DNA from 4 places in the Xanthomonas prunicola genome. Region 4 is predicted to be linked to each of the others. Evidence: predicted binding sites of a transcription regulator. Region 4 holds the regulator's gene; each other region holds the start of a gene.
The links. The regulator FliA, encoded in region 4, starts transcription of late flagellar genes. The targets are predictions, from matches to a motif close to TAAAGTTTNNCNNNCNNNGGCCGATAA.
Positions count from the first base shown of each region.

Region 1: the regulator FliA is predicted to act here: its motif matches at 2,079-2,105, upstream of M0D43_RS08240 (GGDEF domain-containing protein).
Region 2: the regulator FliA is predicted to act here: its motif matches at 2,376-2,402, upstream of M0D43_RS01690 (methyl-accepting chemotaxis protein).
Region 3: the regulator FliA is predicted to act here: its motif matches at 2,504-2,530, upstream of M0D43_RS20455 (methyl-accepting chemotaxis protein).

Region 1 is NZ_CP096142.1:1,927,099-1,931,697, reverse strand. It holds partial or broken gene M0D43_RS08250 (GAD-like domain-containing protein) at 1-821, shown strand, start outside; gene M0D43_RS08245 (DUF1615 domain-containing protein) at 872-1,963, opposite strand; gene M0D43_RS08240 (GGDEF domain-containing protein) at 2,338-4,212, shown strand; gene M0D43_RS08235 (hypothetical protein) at 4,254-4,599, opposite strand, start outside.
Region 2 is NZ_CP096142.1:483,562-488,160, reverse strand. It holds gene alaS (alanine--tRNA ligase) at 1-973, shown strand, start outside; gene csrA (carbon storage regulator CsrA) at 1,113-1,325, shown strand; tRNA gene M0D43_RS01695 (tRNA-Ser) at 1,410-1,502, shown strand; gene M0D43_RS01690 (methyl-accepting chemotaxis protein) at 2,461-4,419, shown strand.
Region 3 is NZ_CP096142.1:4,806,582-4,811,180, forward strand. It holds gene M0D43_RS20450 (DEAD/DEAH box helicase) at 1-2,208, shown strand, start outside; gene M0D43_RS20455 (methyl-accepting chemotaxis protein) at 2,649-4,337, shown strand; gene M0D43_RS20460 (chemotaxis protein CheW) at 4,348-4,599, shown strand, end outside.
Region 4 is NZ_CP096142.1:235,249-239,847, reverse strand. It holds gene M0D43_RS00775 (XVIPCD domain-containing protein) at 1-434, shown strand, start outside; gene M0D43_RS00770 (chemotaxis protein CheA) at 659-2,317, opposite strand; gene M0D43_RS00765 (protein phosphatase CheZ) at 2,320-2,946, opposite strand; gene cheY (chemotaxis response regulator CheY) at 2,946-3,338, opposite strand; gene M0D43_RS00755 (RNA polymerase sigma factor FliA) at 3,361-4,128, opposite strand; gene M0D43_RS00750 (MinD/ParA family protein) at 4,125-4,599, opposite strand, start outside.

The DNA of each region.
Region 1 (4,599 bases), 1.7 Mb from region 4:
TGGTGACGCATTGCCTACAGCGCAGCGCTCAATGTTCGAGAACATCGTCAACGAGTCACAGTCCAGCAACGCGCTGCAACGCCTGTATTTGTCGTCGTACATCGATTGGCATCGCATGCTGGCGCTCGAACCCAATGGCCAGTATCGCCTGCTGTTCTGGAAAATCGATCATCGCAGTCTTGCACGCACCGATGTGCGTGCGTATGCGGGCCGCTATGCGGTGACGCACACCGAGATTGGCGACGAGCACGTGACGCTGGATATCCGGTCGCGCAGCGACTCCAGTGGTAGCGATGCCAACGATGCGCGGCTGGTGGTCATGCGCTCGGGGACCGACATGTTCCTGCTGCGCAGCGACGAACTGGCAGACATGGCAACGGCCATGGATGGCTCGAAAACGCTGGGCCGCAGCGAGTACTATTTTCGCAAGGTGAGGTTGAGCGATGCATTCGTCGAGGAGCCATCCGGTGGACGCGTTGCGCCGCCGCTTGCCGATCTTCCACGCGCGTTACAGCAACGGGTGACTGCCGAAGCGATCATCGCCACCATCACCCGTGTGGACGACGTCGACCCCGACGCTGAAGACGACGGCGCCGGCACCGTCATGTGCACCCTGGACCGAGGCCAGGGCGATGGGCTGCGCATGAACATGCCGCTGCGCTCGCCGCCAGAGACGGGGCGTGCCCTTGTAGTGCTGGGTCCGGGAGATGCATCCCGCCGCGTGTCGGGTCGGCATCAAGTATCAGCGCGATAGCGATGGCCAGGTGGAACACGGTCCTGTTGTCGGCGATGTGTTGACCAGTCGCCTGAGTGGAGAATGAGATGCCGGTGCGCAGTGCAGGCAGTGCGCGCAGCGCGGCAAGCCAGTCGCTTACTTGCCCATGCAGCGCTTCCAGCGCTCGTTGACCCGCTGCGCAAACCAGGCGGTGGTGAGGGTGCGGGTGATCTTGGGGCTGTCCAGGGTGATGCCGGGCAGCACGGCACGCGGTAGCGCCTTGCCGGCACTGCGCTCGGCCAGCGCGAACACTTGGCGATACAGCGCGGTGTCAGCGAAATCGGCGGTGTTGCCGGCCTCCAGTGCGCGGCGGAGCTCGCGGTCGCTCATCGCCAACTGGTTGCCCAGGCTGCGTGCGGCGCGCTCGGTGCCGCCGGGTGCATCCAGGCTGGCGCCCGGTGTGAGCAGGTCGCCGTCCAGGGCAAGTGCAATCCCGCTGGCCTTGCCCAGCGCGGCCTGGAAGGCGGCATTGCGGCTGGCGTACCAACCGGCATTGAAATCGGCGAAGCGATACAGCAGGGCATCGTAGTTGGCCGGATACCCCAGCAGATGCAGCGTGCCGAACCACAGCCCGCCACGGCGGCTGAAGACCTCATGGCGGATCGAATCGTCGGGCGGGTAGGGATAGCGCTGCGCATGTTGTTCGGCAAACGCAATGCTTACCTGCATCGGCCCGGCGGTATGCACCGGGTTGAACCCGTCGAACAGTCGTGCGCCCAGTGGCACGCTGCCGGTGAAGTCTTCGAAGATGCGGCTCAGTTCCTGCTCGGTGCGCGCCGTCGCGATGCGCGTGGCATAGCTGCGTCCATCTGGCGAATTCAGACGCAAGGCGGCATCGACCATGAAACCGGGGATGTGATGCGCACTGGCGCGGCGGACGATCTCCGCCCGCGAGATCTTCCCCAGGTTGGGCACCACCGGGTTGGCTTGGTAGGTCGACTCCTGCTCGGTCACCGCCAGCACTGCGCAAATCTGCTCGGTGCTGGTATCCAATGCTTGCGAAGACAGCGCCACATACACATCGCTGGCCCAGCCGGCGCGGTCCGGCAAGGTTGCCGGCAGACGCCGCGCGATATCGGCCTTGACCGCATCCGGCGAACGTTGTGGCGCGCGTGGGGCCTGCGTAGCACAGGCCGATAGCAAGGCGATGGCGAGCAGAGCGAGCAGGCGGGGCAGGGGCGATGTCACGGTGTCTCCGGAAGATCGAGGGGCGGCAGCTGCCGTACGGCAGTTTACGCGGTGCGCCCGTGGGAGCTTTCATCTTCCTGGTGCGTCGCCAACGCGCGCATTTCGTCTGCGAGATTCAAGACTGGCACGCCCTTGCCGATAACCAGCTCGACCTCATGCGCGCCGATCACGTGATCGGCTGCGCTGCTCAGTCATCATTGCAATCGTATGACGGCAGGATGGTGGCGCTTTCGCCAGAGGTCTCACTCGATTCCATCGCTGTCCAACCGTGGGAGTGCTTGAGATGCCGCAGCAACCAGCAAGCCGCCACCGGTGCGGAGATGCCCCGACCTTGGCGTACGCACGTTGCGGCCCGTCATCGCCGTGATGGCGCGATGAGCATGCGCGTGGTCCGGTGGCGAAGCTTGCTCGTCGCGTCCGCCTTGCTGTTGATCAGCGCCATGGTGTCGGCGCAGCCCCAGCCGTGGAAGACGATCGAAGCGGCAACCATCGACGACCCTGTGGCCGCATTGCAGATCGCCAGAGGCGCACTGCAGCGGGCCCTTCGCGATCAGGATGTGGATGCCGAGTTCTGGGCCTTGCTGGCGCAGGCACGCGTACTCATTTCATTGGAAGACAGCGAACGCCGCCAAGTCGTGCTTGCGCAAGCGCGTGGAAGGATCGACCAGTTGCACGGCAGCGCCACGCAAGCGCAGCTGTGGCTGGACATCGTGCAGGCGCTCAGCGATGTGCGCGAAAACCCCAATCGTGTGATGGTGGCGCGCCTGGAAGCGCTGCGCCAACGCGCACGCGCGCTGAGCCGCAACGATCTGTTGTGCGAAGTCGAGGCGGTCGACATGTGGAGCATGCTCGCTTCCGGCAGCAGCGATGAATCCTGGAGCGCGGCGCAGGCCAGTTACCAATGTGCGGCGCGCGAAAACATCCTGGGACTGGAGCTGGATGCGTTGACCCAACTCGGGTCGTTGGCCAGCCGCGTCGGTGGCCGCTCCGCTGAAGACAATGAAACCGAAGACTACCTGCAACGCGCGCTCTCGCGCCTGCATGATCAGCCTGCACGCTTCCAGCGCAGCCTGATCGAATACGAGTTCGGTACGTTGCTGGCAGCACGTCAACCCGAAGCGGCGCTGCTGCATTTCAGGCGCGCGCTGGCGCTCAGCCGCGAACTGCGCGACCAGGCCGGCGTGGCTGCAGCGCTGACCAGTGCCAGCGAGGCCCTGATCGAAACCGGCGGCGCGGCCTCCGCCTTGACGATGGCGCGCGAGGCGCTGCCGTTGATGCAGAAGCAAGGCAACATCGGTCGCGTTGCGGCGTGTCATGCTGTGTTGCTGCAGGCCTTGACCGCGTTGAAGGCTGACGATCTGGATGCCGAAATTATCGCTGCCAAGGCCGCAGACGACCCCAACCTGACCTTGAATCGACGCGCGCAATTGGTGGGCGCGATCGCCCAGGCGCTGGCATCGCAAGGCCGCCACGCCGAGGCCTACCAGGAATTGCAACGCGCCAACACACTGCGCGCGCAAAGTCTCGATAGGCAGCGCGATACCGTGATGTTGCGGCTACAGGCACGCTACGAAGATGCACGCCGCGGCGCTGAAACGGCAGAGCTGCGCCGCCGCAGCGAAACCTCGCAACTGGCACTGCAGGCGCGCGAAGCCGGGCAGCGCGCCTTGTGGATCGCGTTGTGCGCGGCGTGTCTGTTACTGATCGGTGCACTGGTAGTGCTGGCATTCGGTGCACGTCACCGCCGCCAGCTGTCGCGGCTGGCGATGCGCGACGAACTCACCGGCCTGCCCAACCGGCGTGCCATTCGTGCCGAGGCGCAACAGCAAATCGAGCAGGCCTTGCGTTCGCACGCGCCGTGCATGCTGGCGTTGATCGATCTGGACCACTTCAAGCAGATCAACGACCTGTATGGGCATGCCACCGGCGATGCGGTGCTCAAGGCACTGGCGAGCGCATCCCGGCTGGCGTTGCGCACGCAAGATCGCCTGGGCCGCCTGGGCGGAGAAGAATTCTTCCTGGTGTTGCCGGGCTGCAGTGAGGAAGAGATTCCTGCGGTCTTTGCGCGCCTGCGCAGTGCGGTGGCGGCAATCGAAATCACCGGCCTGCCGACCGACCAACCGGTGCGCTTTTGCATGGGCGCGGTGCGCGTCGTTGCCGACACCGGGCTGGATGTGTTGCTGAGCCAGGCCGATCTGGCGCTGTACGCCGCCAAGACCGCCGGGCGCGATCAATGGGCGGTGTGTTGATCGCTTGATGCCCGCTGTGTTCAATGGCACAGCGTGGTGCATCAGCGCTGTCGCGGCACAGCGTTCGAATGATCTGATGTGTTGCGCAATGATTGCCGGAAGGTGCACCTGCGTTGGCACGGTGCAACCGGCAACCGAGTTGCGCCCTGCATGTCACATGCAGCGACCCCCGCAGGGCACAAGTTGCCAAGTGTTCCTTGCTGACGCACTTCCTGCATCGGAATCTTGCGCTCGGCGGAATACGCGCGCTGTGCGGTATTCAGTGTTTCCATGTCGGTGTTGAGTTGAGTTGAGTTGAGTTGAGCGGAGGCGGTTTCCAGATCCTGGGTCAGCGGCGCCAACTCGGCGTTGGTGTAGCCGTTGGGCAGTGCCGCAACGCATTCCAGC
Region 2 (4,599 bases), 250 kb from region 4:
TGCGCAACGTCGCGGCAAGACCATCCTCAACCATTCGGCGACCCATCTGCTGCACGCCGCGTTGCGCGAAGTGTTGGGAACGCATGTGCAGCAGAAGGGCTCGTTGGTCGCGCCGGATCGTCTGCGCTTCGACTTCTCCCACTTCCAACCGATCACCGCCGATGAGCTCGCTGTGATCGAGCGCAAGGTCAACGCCGAAGTCCGCACCAACCATGGCGTGGAAGTGCACAACATGGCGATGCAGGAGGCGCTGGATTTTGGCGCGATGGCGCTGTTCGGCGAGAAATATGGCGAAAACGTTCGCGTGCTCAAGATGGGCGGCTATTCCACCGAGTTGTGTGGTGGCACCCATGTCACCCGCACCGGCGACATCGGCTTGTTCAAGATCACCTCCGAAGGCGGCGTCTCCTCGGGCGTGCGCCGTATCGAAGCGGTGACCGGGCAGGGCGCGCTGGACTATGTGGCCGACGAGGAGCGTCGCTTGCTTGAGGCCGCCACTCTGCTCGGCGGCAACGCGACCGAGGTGGTGGACAAGGTGCGCGCATTGGCCGAGCGTCAGAAGCGGCTGGAACGCGAGCTGGAATCGCTTAAGGCCAAGCTGGCGTCGGGCGCAACGGCCGATTTGGGCGCTGGTGCGATCGACGTGGCCGGGGTCAAGGTGGTGGCGGTGCGTCTGGAAGGCTTCGATGCCAAGGCGCTGCGTGATGCGATGGATCGCCTGAAGCAACAGCTCGGTGACTCGGTGATCGTGCTGGCTGGCGCTTCAGGCGGCAAAGTTGCGCTTGTCGCTGGCGTGAACGGCAGCCCAACTGGCAAGGTGAAGGCAGGGGAACTCCTCGGCCATATCGCCAGTCAGATCGGCGGCAAGGGCGGTGGCCGTCCGGATCTCGCCCAGGGTGGTGGCGAGGACGGGCCCGCCCTTGCGACCGCACTCGACGGTGTGCCCCTCTGGGTCAAGCAACACTTGGGCTGAACAGTTGTCCTGCTATGCCTTGCTGGCTAGCAGGATGTCCCGCTACCATTTCTGGTCTATTCCCTTTACGTAGGGCGCGTCTCACTCAGGAGGCCGTCGATGCCGGTGGGAAATCCATCGGTTCCAGGAGATTTGCAAAATGTTGATCCTCACTCGCCGGGTAGCCGAAACCTTGATGATCGGCGACTCGGTCACCGTGACCGTTCTCGGCGTCAAGGGAAATCAGGTGCGTATCGGTATCACCGCACCCAAGGATGTCGCTGTGCATCGCGAAGAAATCTATCAGCGTATCCAGCGTGGGGATGAGCCGGTCGCTTCCGGCGCACATCACGGTGACGATTCTTCGAATTGATCGTTGTAAAGGGTTTACGTTAGCCCCTCTTACCCGCTATTCTTCGCGGCCTGCCACGGACATCGCGGCAGGCAGCAAAAAACTGGAGCGATGCCCGAGCGGCTGAAGGGGCTCCCCTGCTAAGGGAGTATAGGGTCAAAAGCTCTATCGAGGGTTCGAATCCCTCTCGCTCCGCCAGTGTTCTGAACGCCCGCAAATCATTGATTTGCGGGCGTTTTTATTTTTATTGCTGCGGTCCTTAGGTAAACGAAGTCGGCTGATATCGGTCGGCTGATATCGGCGCTTGGCCGCTGCAACCATAAGCATTGCTTGAGCGCCCGCGGGATCCGTTGATGCGGGCTGGCAGTGGCTCGCCGTCGCAGAAGCGTTCCTAAAAGCGCTCAGTGTCAGCCGGCGGTGTGTGCAGCTATCTGGCTGCGCGCAGTCCCTGCGTGGTCCATGTCGACAGTGCCTGAGGAGAGGTCGTCTTTCGAGCTTGGCGACATCGCCGGCACGCCACGAGTTTTAGCGCATCGAACTGGCGCATATCGCAAGAATGAGACCTGGCTTCCGGCGTGGGTATTTGGCTTGCTCGCTTCGTCGAAACGAACGATCGCTAAGCGTTTACGCGCATCTGCATCGCAATTGCGAGCTGCGTTGTTGTGTTGCAGGCGGTGTTGACTGATTACGTCCTGCAAGTCCGTCGGGTTCCGGCGCACGCATGCGATGTGCCATGACATCCGCATGCGCGTGGCACGCGCCTGCAGGCATGCACACAACCTTGGACGACGCTCCACCCACTCGCGTGAGCACAAGCGTGCCGTATGACGCATCGAGCGAAACGGATCGACGGAAGAGAAGCGCGTCGGATCCATGATGTCTTGGGCGCTGCTGGCTTTTCCTGTCTTGCGCATACGCGGAGGGGGTACATACATGGCTGTGCTGTCGTTTCACGGGGTCGGTCGTCCACAAAGAGGCTCAGAGCGGGTGTCGGTAGCTCCTCGCATCAGGGTGCGTCGCCGCTCCATGACGCCATCTGAACCGCCTTGGAGATGTCGCACACGGTGGGGGTCAAGTAACCGGCGCATGGGTCGCTAAATAGGTGAATTAAAGCTCGGATTTCGACGTGATGCGCCTATCGCACCTGCTTGGACGCGTGTTCTCTTTCGGCGGCCGTGGGCTGCAACACAAGGCCACGGCGGTGGATCGTGTGATGGCGGTGATCGAGTTCGATCTGGACGGCCGCATTCTGGATGCGAACCCGAATTTCCTGGGGTTGATGGGGTATCGACTGGACGAGGTGGTTGGCCAGCATCACCGCATGTTCGTGACTCCTGCCGATCGCGACAGCGAAAGCTATCGGCAGTTCTGGGAGACGCTGCGTCGCGGCGACTTCAATGCCGGGCGCTTCTGCCGCTTGGACAAGCAGGGGCGCGAGGTGTGGATCAACGCATCGTACAACCCGTTGCTGGATCGATCCGGTAAGGCGTATCGCGTGGTGAAGTACGCCACCGACATCACTGCGCAGGTGCGCCAGACCGCTGATTTCGAAGGGCGTATCGACGCCATCGACAAGGTGATGGCAGTCATCGAATTCTCGCTGGACGGCACGGTGCTCGCGGCCAACCAGAATTTCTTGCAAGTGATGGGCTATCGGCTTGAGGAGATTCGCGGCAAGCACCACGGCATGTTCGTGGATACGACGACGCGTCAGTCGGCCGCATATCGCGCGTTCTGGGATTCGCTTGGGCGCGGTGCCTTCGATGCGGGCCGCTACCGGCGCATCGGCAAGGACGGCAGAGAGGTGTGGATCCAGGCGTCCTACAACCCGGTGCTGGACGAGCACGGGCGCCCGTACAAGGTGGTCAAGTACGCCACCGACGTGACCCGTCAGGTGATCGATTCGGCCGATGCGGACGGGCGCATCCGGGCGATCGACAAGGTGATGGGCGTGATCGAGTTCGACCTGAAAGGGAACGTGCTCGGTGCAAACGAAAACTTCCTGAAAATCATGGGGTATCCGGCTGCCGAGGCGATCGGGCAGCACCACAGCGTGTTCGTCGATGCGGCCTATCGCGCGTCCGAGGAGTACCGGCAGTTCTGGGCCAAGCTGGCAAGCGGCCAGTTCGATGCGGGACGTTATCGCCGACTGCGCAAGGATGGCAGTGCGGTGTGGATCCAGGCCTCCTACAACCCGATCCTGGATGTCTCCGGACGGCCGTACAAAGTGGTCAAATACGCAACCGACGTCACCGACCAGGTGCGTTCGGCCGAGCGGATGCGCGATTTGATGCTGCAGACCATGAGCATTGCGCAGAACGTGCAGCGCGAGGCGCACCATATTTCGGTGAGCAACCAGGAACTGGTCAGCCGTGTGTCCACGCAGTCTGCTGCGGTGGCGCAGACCTCGAGCACGATCGATCAACTGGCCGCAACCGTGCGCACCAATTCCGAGAATGCAGGTTCCGCGCGGCGCATGGCCGAAGACTCGGCTGCGGTGGCGCGGCGAGGCGCGGATGTCATTGCCGACGTGGTCAAGACCACCGCCGGCATCCGCTCGGCGACCGACCGCATCGGCCAGATCATCGAGGTGATCGACGGCATCGCGTTCCAGACCAATATCCTGGCCCTGAATGCTGCGGTGGAGGCGGCGCGCGCCGGTGAGCAGGGGCGTGGCTTCGCCGTCGTGGCCACCGAAGTGCGCAGTCTTGCGCAGCGTTGCAGCGTCTCGGCCAAGGAGATTCGCTCCTTGATCGACAATGCAACCGATCAGGTCGGCGATGGCTCACGCCTGGCCGAGCAAGCTGGCGTGGTGATGCAGGACATGGTGACATCGGTCTTGCGCGTGACTGCCACCGTGGAGCAGATCGCCGCTGCCAGTCACGACCAGGCCCAGGATATTTCCACCGCCAATGTCGCGTTGCAGTCGATCGGTGTGCAGGCGCGCGACCAGGCGCGGATGGTCGACGACCTGGCGCGCTCGGCGCGCGTACTGGAAGGCGATGCGGATGCGCTGTTCGCGTTGGTCAATGGTGATGCCAATGGCGCGTCGGATCGCGCTGTCGCGCAGGTCGATGCGCAGGCTGCGCGGCACGCTCCATCGAAGGTGGCGTGACTGGATTGCACTAACATCGTGCGTGGTGCGGTAACGTCCCGTTGATCGCGTGGTTGCCTGCGTGTGAAAGCTGCTCTGACCTGCCTGGCGTGCTGGGAGATGCATTCGCTTGTCAGTGCCGCTCGGGATGACACGCAGGGCGGCAAGGCGATGCTAATCGCTACCGCATGCGGCAGGTCG
Region 3 (4,599 bases), 660 kb from region 4:
AACGCGACCAATGCGATGGCGCTGCCGCGCTTCAGTGGCGGCAACAAGGTGGCGCCGCAGTTGCAGCGGATGAAGTCGGAGGATCTGCTGGCCACGGTGTTTCCGGATCAGGTCGCCTGCGCAGAGAATCTGGTCGGCGAACGCGAAGTGCCCGACCACCCGTTGGTGGCGCAGACGCTGGAAGACTGTCTGCATCACGCCATGGACAGCGAAGGCTGGTTGCAGGTGTTGCGCGGGCTGGAATCGGGTGCGGTCACGCTGACTGCGCGCGATCTGGCCGCACCGTCTGCTCTGGCAGCCGAAGCCCTGAATGCGCGTCCCTACGCATTTCTCGACGATGCACCATTGGAAGAACGCCGGACCCAGGCCGTGCAAAGTCGACGTTATACGCCGCAGTCCAGCGACGACCTGGGCCAGCTCGATCCGCAGGCCATCGCGGCAGTGCGCGAGGAAGCCTGGCCGCAGCCGCGCGATGCCGAAGAAATGCACGAGGCGTTGGTAGGGCTCGGTGTGTTGCCAGTCGAAGAAACCACCGACGCGCAGTGGCAGGCCTGGTTGTCCGCGCTGGCTGCGGCTGGTCGTGCCACCTGCATTGCCTTGCGCGGCAGTTCGACGCTGTGGATCAGCGCCGAGCGCATCGATTGGTTTCTACCGCTGTATCCAGAAGCGGCTGCGCAGCCGCCGTTGCAGGCGCCGGACGATTGCCGCGTTGCCGATTGGGAGCGCGACTGGGCGGTGCGCGAACTGCTGCGCGGTCGCTTGTCCGCCGTGGGCCCGGCACACGTGTCGGCGTTGTCCCACGCGTTGCAGGTGCCGGAAGCAGAGATCGCGCTGGCGCTGGCGGCCCTGCAGCGCGAGGGTTACGTCATGACCGGACAGTTCAGTGCGCACGCACAGGCGGAAGAATGGTGCGAGCGTCACCTGCTGGCGCGCATCCATCGCTACACGCTGGGGCGATTGCGCCGCGAGATCGAGCCGGTGTCGCAGCGCGATTACGCGCGCTTTCTGTTCGAGTGGCAGCACGTGGACAGCAGCAGTCGCGTGGCCGGGCCGGACGCACTGGCCAGTGTGGTCGGGCAGCTCGAAGGTTTTGAAGCGCCTGCGGTGCTGTGGGAGAGCGAGCTGTTGCCCGCGCGTATGCGCGACTATCAGCCGGCCTGGCTGGACGAGTTATGCACCGCTGGTCGCACGCTCTGGGCACGCTTGCGGCCCGGCGGTGGGCGGAGCGGTGCTGCACTACGCAGCACCCCGATCGTGCTGCTGCCACGGCGCGAAGCGCAGCGCTGGAGCGCACTGGCGCGCGATGCGGACGACGCACCGTTGGGTTCGCGTGCCGAACGCGTCATGCAGGTCCTGCAGCAGCAAGGTGCATTGTTCTTCGACGAAATTGCCGACGCCGCGCACCTGATGAACACTGAGCTGGAAGATGCATTGAGCGAGCTGGTGATGCGCGGCCGTGCGCATTGCGACAGCTATGCCGGCCTGCGCGCGCTGCTGGTGCCGGCGTCCAAGCGACCGTCGGCGCTGTCGCGTCACCGTCGCCGCGCAAGTGCGCTGGGTATTCGCGATGCGGGCCGCTGGGCACCGGTGCGTGCGTTGCCCGACTTGCCGCTTGCCGAAGCCGGCGAGCGCCATCAAGACACACTCGAACACGTCGCGCGCACGTTGCTGCGGCGCTATGGCGTGGTGTGCTGGCGGCTGCTCGAACGCGAGGCCGGGTGGTTGCCGCCGTGGCGCGACTTGCTGCGGATGTATCAACGCTTGGAAGCCCGTGGCGAAATCCGCGGTGGCCGCTTCATCGCTGGGCTGTCCGGCGAGCAGTTCGCCTTGCCCGCTGCGATCGTCGCGCTGCGCCGGGTGCGTGGTCAGCCGCTGGACGGGTGTTGGATCTGCGTCAGCGCCAGCGATCCGAGCAATCTGCTGGGCAGCGTGCTGCCGGGCGAGCGCATCGCACGGGTGCCGGGCAATCGGGTGCTGTTTCAGGATGGGCTGGCTATCGCGGCCTGGAGCGGCGAGCGATTTCAGCCGCTGCAGGAACTGAGCGTCGAGCAGGGTGCACGGGCCTTGCAGATGCTGCAACGCGGACCAGGCGCCGCGCCGGGCACTGCGTTGGAACGCTGGCTGGCGCAAGCACCGGCCAGCGGCGACTGCGCGATGGCTAATACCTTCGGCGGCATCGCGTCTCAGGGTAGCGGGGACGACTACTAGAGGCGCGTCCGTATCGCGGCATTTAGCGTAGCCAACGGCGAGAGAACCCCTACACGCAGGGCGGGTTCCCCACTCCTGCTAGCCGGTCGCGTTCGATCAATCCGTGTTGTTGCAGCGCATGCCGCGTAAAACCTGAGTTAATCGGGGCGATGGATGTCACATTTTTATCTTTGTGTTCGCTACGCGGCGCCATGGTTTGCGCACAAACCTGTCAGGGTTTTCCTACCCACCATGTCAGGTGTCACAAAAACGGAGATGCAAAAACCTGAATAGCCGCTATACACGGGTTTGCGTCTAAAGCGCATTTGTGCATCGCCGATAGACCTATGCGAACGGTTGAAGTGTAGCGGTGTCACCCGCCCACTCCTGCCTCACGGCAAACCGGCATCGGCCCAGCCTCATCGGACTTTTCCGAAACAAGCACACTTGAAGGTATCCCCGTGTTCAACAATCTCAAAGTCGCTACCAAGCTCTACACTGGCTTTAGCGCTGTTCTCGCTATTCTTCTGGTGTTGGCAGGGGTGGCCTATTTCAACGTCACCAAGCTTTCCCAAGCCAATTACTGGAACAACCATACCTACGAAGTGCTGGCCGAGGCGGATGCGGCGCTCAGCAGTCTGATCAATATCGAGACCGGCGCACGCGGCTTCTCGCTGACCGGCGAGGATGCGTTCCTGGCCCCGTACCACACCGGAACGGCGGAATTCGACAAGCATCTGGCCAAGGCGCAGAAGCTGACCTCGGACAATCCCAAGCAGCAGGTTCGTCTGAACGCGGTCAAGGAAGCACAGGCGCAGTGGCTGTCCGAAGCGGTCGAGCCGCAGATCGCGCTACGCCGCAAGATCAATGCCGGAACCGCATCGATGGAGACGATGGTTGCCACGGTGCGCGATTCCAAGGGCAAGGCGTTCATGGATCGCATGCGTGAGGAAATGTCGGAAGTGCGCCGCACCGAAAGCGAGCTGTTGGCCGCGCGCTCGGCCGAAGCCGATCAGCTGCAGTCGCGTACCAACACCATGCTGATCCTGGGCAGCTTGCTGGCCGCTGCGTGTGCGGCGTTGATCGGCTACCTGATCGCGCGTTCGTTGATGCGCGAACTCGGCGGCGAGCCGAGCATGGTGGTCGATGTCGCCACGCGGATTTCGCAGGGCGATCTGACCATGCAGGTGCACACCAAGCAGAACGACACTACCAGCGCAATGGCGGCAATGAAGCTGATGGTCAGCAAGCTGGTGGCGGTGGTGGGCGAGGTCAATTCCAGCGCCGAACTGCTGTCCGGTTCGTCGGAGGAAGTCAGCGCCACGGCGCAATCGTTGAGCCAGGCCGCAGCCGAACAGGCAGCTGGCGTCGAAGAGACCAGCGCCTCGCTGGAACAGATGACCGCCTCGATCGGACAGAACACCGAAAACGCCAAAGTCACCGACAGTCTGGCCACGCAGGCGGCCAAGGAAACCATCGAAGGCGGTGAAGCCGTGGTCGCCACCACCAAGGCGATGAAGCAGATCGCGCAGAAGATCGGCATCATCGACGACATTGCTTACCAGACCAACCTGCTCGCGCTCAATGCGGCCATCGAGGCGGCGCGTGCCGGCGAGCATGGCAAGGGCTTTGCGGTGGTCGCCGCCGAAGTGCGCAAGCTGGCCGAACGCAGCCAGATCGCTGCGCAGGAGATCGGCGAGGTCGCCAGCTCCAGCGTCGAGCTGGCCGACCGTGCCGGCCGGCTGCTGGACACCATCGTGCCAAGCATCAAGCGTACATCGGACCTGGTGCAGGAAATTTCCGCCGCATCGGAAGAGCAGTCGTCCGGCGTCAGCCAGATCAATGCGGCTGTGGTGCAGTTGAGCCAGACCACCCAGCAAAATGCCAGCGCCTCGGAGGAATTGGCTGCCACGGCCGAGGAAATGAGCTCGCAGGCCGAGCAGTTGCAGCAGAGCATGGCGTTCTTCCGGCTCGGCGGGCAGGAGCCGGTCGCCACCGCTCCCCGGCGCGGCAGGGCGGTTCCCACCCGGCCCAACCGTTCCAGCAGCGGGCAGCCGCGCGAACGCAGTGCGCGCAGCTGGCGCGGCAACGCGGCGCCGGCCTATGCCATGGCCGAAGGTCCGGACGAAAGTCAATTCGCACGCTTCTGAGAGAGCATCAATGGACGCACAGACCCCCGATGTGATGCCTGGCGACGCCGACGCGGCGGCCCAGTACCTGACCTTCCAACTGGATGGCGAAACCTTCGCCACCAGCATTCTCGGAATTCGCGAAATCATTCAATACCGCACTCCTACGCCAGTGCCGTCGATGCCCGATTGCGTGCGCGGGGTGATCAATCTGCGTGGCGCAGTGGTGCCGGTGGTCGACTTGCAGTCTCGGCTTGGGCGCGCAGACAGCGCGATCGGCAAA
Region 4 (4,599 bases):
AGGTATCTCCACTACAGGAAGCAACACCGCTCGCGAGAGTGCTGCCAACAGATCCGCTGCATCACCAAGCAGAAGAGGCCGTTCGCCGCCTTGAGCAAGGTCTCGGCCGCGAGTACGACGACAACAGCGCACGGCTGGCAGCAAGCAGCGCGTATTTAGCCAAAGAGAACGGGCTGTCGCGAATCGATCATGTCGTGCTGAGCGAGAACACCAAGTCCGTGCGGCAGGGCGAGAACGTCTTCGTTGTGGAAGGTGCGTTGAACGATCCCGCTCACAAGATGGCGCATACGAAGACGAGTGATGCGATTGCGCAGCCCGTCGAGCAATCCTTGGCGCAATTACAGGCCTTGGGCGAAACTCAGCGCCAACAGCAATCCCCGCAGCAGGAGCAACAGCGAGAGCAGTCGATTGCGCCTCAACACCGGATGGTGTGAGGGCTAGTGAAATAACGGTTCCAGGTTCACTTCCACGGCAGCCTGGCCGTCGCCAAACCATCGCGCCCATGCGTGCGCGCGTAGCGACATAGATCGGCAGCGATGCTGGTGGTGAAACGACAACAGCCGCAGTACGCGGCCGTTGTCGTCAAATCAGGCAGACCAGATCGTCTTGCCGATTCCCGATTCCCGATTCCCGATTCCCGATTCCCGATTCCCGAAAATCAATGATCGCTGGAGCGCAGCCCATCCACATCCAGGATCAGCGCCATGCGGCCGTCGCCGATCAGGGTGGCGCCGGCGTAGCCGGGCAGGCCGCGCAGGGCGCGGGGCAGGGGCTTGATCACCACTTCCTCGCGGCCGCGGACCTGGTCCACCACCAGGCCGAAGCGGGTTTCGCCGGCCTGCAGCAGCACTACCGTCAGTAGCGGCGGCTGTTCGGCAGGCACGCCCAGCCAGCGACGCAGATCGATCAGCGGCAGGGTATGCGAGCGGCGGTCCAGCACGGCGCGGCCGTCGAACCAGCCCAGCGAGGTCTGCGGGGCGTGCAGCACCTCGACCACGCGGGCCAGCGGTAATGCATAGACGGCTTCGCCGGCCTGCACCAGCAGGGTCGGCAAAATCGCTAACGTCAGCGGCACGCGGATCATGAAGCGGCTGCCGCGGCCCAGTTCGGACTGGATCTGGATCTGCCCGCTGAGTTCGCGGATGCGCGATTGCACCACGTCCATGCCCACGCCGCGGCCGGAGATGTCGGTGACTTCGGCCTTGGTCGAAAAGCCCGGCATGAAAATGAGATGCAAGCACTCGTCGGTGCTAAGGCGGGCAGCGGCTTCGGCATCGATCAGGCCCTTGTTGCGGGCGATCTCGCGCAGGCGTTCGGGGTCGATGCCGGCGCCGTCGTCCTGGATCTCGATGCTGACGTAGTCGCCTTCCTGCTGTGCGGACAGGCGTACATGGCCGCTCCGCGGCTTGCCGGTGGCTTCGCGCAGGGCCGGCGATTCGATGCCGTGGTCGATGGCGTTGCGCACCAGGTGCACCAACGGGTCGGCCAGGGCTTCGACCAGATTGCGGTCCAGTTCCGTTTCGGCGCCGATCAGTTCCAGTTCCACTTCCTTGGACAAGGTACGCGCCACATCGCGCGCCACCTTGGGGAAGCGGGCGAACACCTTGCTGACCGGTTGCATGCGGGTGCGCATGACCGCGGTCTGCAGGCGGGCGGTGGCGATGTCCAGCGTACTGACCGCGCGGTCCAGTTCCTCGTCGCGCAGACGGGTACGCAAGGTCTTCAAACGGTTGCGCGACAGCACCAGTTCGCCGATCAGATTGACGATGGCGTCCAGGCGCTTGGTGTCCACGCGCACGGTCTGTTCGGCTTCGGCGCCGCTCTTGGCTGCGGCCTTGCCTGCCGCCTTGGGGGCGGGGGCATGCGCATCGTCGCCGTGTGCGGCAGCCACCGGCTTGGCGGCCGCCGCCTGCGGTGCGGCCTTGACCGCCGGCGGGCCGCTCTTGGCATCGAACTGCGCAATCAGCGAGGCCGGTGCATGCGGCACGGTTTCGCCCGAGCCCATTGCATCCAGCATCGCCTGGAGATAATCCAGCGACTGCTGCGCGGCATCGAAGTGATGCGCCTGCAGCACCGCCTGGCCCGACCGTGCCATGCCGAGGGTTTCTTCGGCGGCGTGGCACAGCTCCACCATGGGCTTGATCGCCAGAAAGCCGGCGCCGCCCTTGAGCGTGTGGAAGCCGCGGAACACCGCGTTGAGCTGGTCGGCTTCTTCTGGCGCCTGTTCCAGCGACACCAGCTGTTCGCCGAGGCGATCCAGGATTTCCTGGGCCTCGACGATGAAATCGGCAGCAATATCGTCTGGAACAGCACTCATGGTTACAGCCCCAATCCTGACAGCAGGTCGTCGGCGTCGTCTTGCGACACCGCATGACGGTCCAGGCCCTTGACTGCAGGACCGGCAAGACCGCCGTCGTCTTTCTTCGGTTCGATGTTCTTTGGCGGCAGGCCGAGCGCACCGAAGCCCTCGTGCACGCGCCGCACGATGCCGGCCACGCGACGGATGATCTGCCCGCTCAGGTCCTGGTAGCTCTGCGCCAGCGATAGCTCGGTCAGGTTGTGTCGCATCTTGTCCATCAGCGCGCCCTGGTCCTGATTCAGACCGCCGTCGCGCAACTGGTTTGCCAGTTCGCGGCATTCTTCGACCAGATCCAGCGTGCGGTGGCTGGCCTTTTCGGTCATTTCCACCACATGGTCCAGTCGCGAACACGCATCGTCCAGCTCGCCGGCTTCTTCGGGCACGGTGGGCAGTTCGCCCAGTGCCTGGCCGAGTTCGCGGGCGAGCCGGCTCAGGCTCTGCATCATCGGGCGCGTGCGCAGGGCGGCGAGGTGATCCACCTCGCGCCGCCAGGCGACCTGGTCACCGCTTTCCAGTGCATCGAGCGCGTGTTGCAGGCGCTCGATCAAGGCGGCACGTTCGGCATCGGCTTCCACGGTGGCGTTCATCAGGCGGTCGCCGCCAGACGTTCGAACACCTTGCCCAGCTTCTCTTCCAGCGTCTGCGCGGTGAACGGCTTGATGATGTAACCATTCACGCCGCACTGTGCGGCTTCGATGATCTGCTCGCGCTTGGCTTCGGCGGTCACCATCATCACCGGCAGGTGCTTGAGCTTGGCGTCGGCGCGGATGTTGCGCAGCAGGTCGATGCCGGTCATGCCGGGCATGTTCCAGTCGGTGACCACGAAATCGAACGGGCCGGCCCGCAATGCAGCCAATGCGCTGTTGCCGTCCTCGGCCTCTGCGGTATTGGTGAAGCCCAGATCGCCCAACAGATTCTTGACGATGCGTCGCATCGTCGAGAAGTCGTCCACGATCAAAATCCGCATGTTCTTGTTCACATCAAGCTCCTAACACGAAAAATTATTCGTCAATTTCGACACCGGCATCGGCCAGTTCGAAGACTTTGAGGCGGCCCCGCAAACGCACCACCGCCTGGCCGTGGATCTGGCAGACGCGCGATTCGCTGACACCGAGCACGGCGCCGATTTCTTTCAGATTCAATTCTTGTTCGTAGTACAGCGACAGCACCAGCTGCTCGCGCTCGGGCAACTGGCCGATGGCCTTGCCCAGTTCGCGGCCGAATTCGCCACGCTCCATCATCTGCTGCGGATTGGGGCCGCCTTTGGCGGTGGTGTCCAGCTCGCCGTGATCTTCAATGCGCGATTCCAGGCTCAGCACCTGGCCGCGGGCGGCATCTTCCATCAGACGCAGGTAATCGGGCAGCGGCATCTCCATTGCGGCGGCCACTTCGGTGGCGGCGGCAGCGCGGCCGGTGTGCTGTTCGATCTTGCGCACGGCGGCGGCGGCATCGCGTGCGCGGCGGTGCACCGAGCGCGGCACCCAGTCGCCGCGACGAATTTCGTCGATCATCGAGCCGCGGATGCGGATCGAGGCATAGGTTTCGAACGAGGCGCCCTGTTCGGAGTCGTAACTGCGCGAGGCCTCGATCAGGCCGATCATGCCGGCCTGGATCAGGTCGTCTACCTCCACGCTGGCCGGCAGGCGCGCGGCCAGATGGTGGGCGATGCGGCGGACCAGGTCCGCGTGCTGGGTCACCACGTCGTTGGCGTTGTTGCGCTGCACGGCGCGGTACTGCGCGCTGGCCGTGGTTGCGGTAGCGGTGCTCATGCGGCCACTCCCCGTTGGATGATGCGTTCGACAAAGAACTCGACGTTGCCGCGCGGCACGGTGGGAGCCTGCCAGCGCGAGGTACGGCGTGCGATTTCGGCAATGGCCTGCGCCGACGGACTGGCGGGGTAGGCCTTGATGACGGGTTGCTGACGCTGCACCGACAGGCGTAGCCAGTCGTCCTGCGGCACGTGGCCGAGATAGTTCAGCGACACGTCGCCCAGGAACTTTTCGCACACGCGCGAGAGCTTGTCGTACAGCAGGCGGCCTTCGTTGGGGTCGCGCACCATGTTGGCGATGATCTGCAGGCGGTCCACGCCGCGTTCGCGCGAGAGCACCTTGATCAGCGCGTAGGCGTCGGTGATCGAGGCCGGTTCGTCGCAGACCACCACCACGGTGTCCTGGGCCGCCTGGCAGAAGGTCAACACGCTGTCGGTGATGCCGGCGGCGGTGTCGATGACCATCACGTCC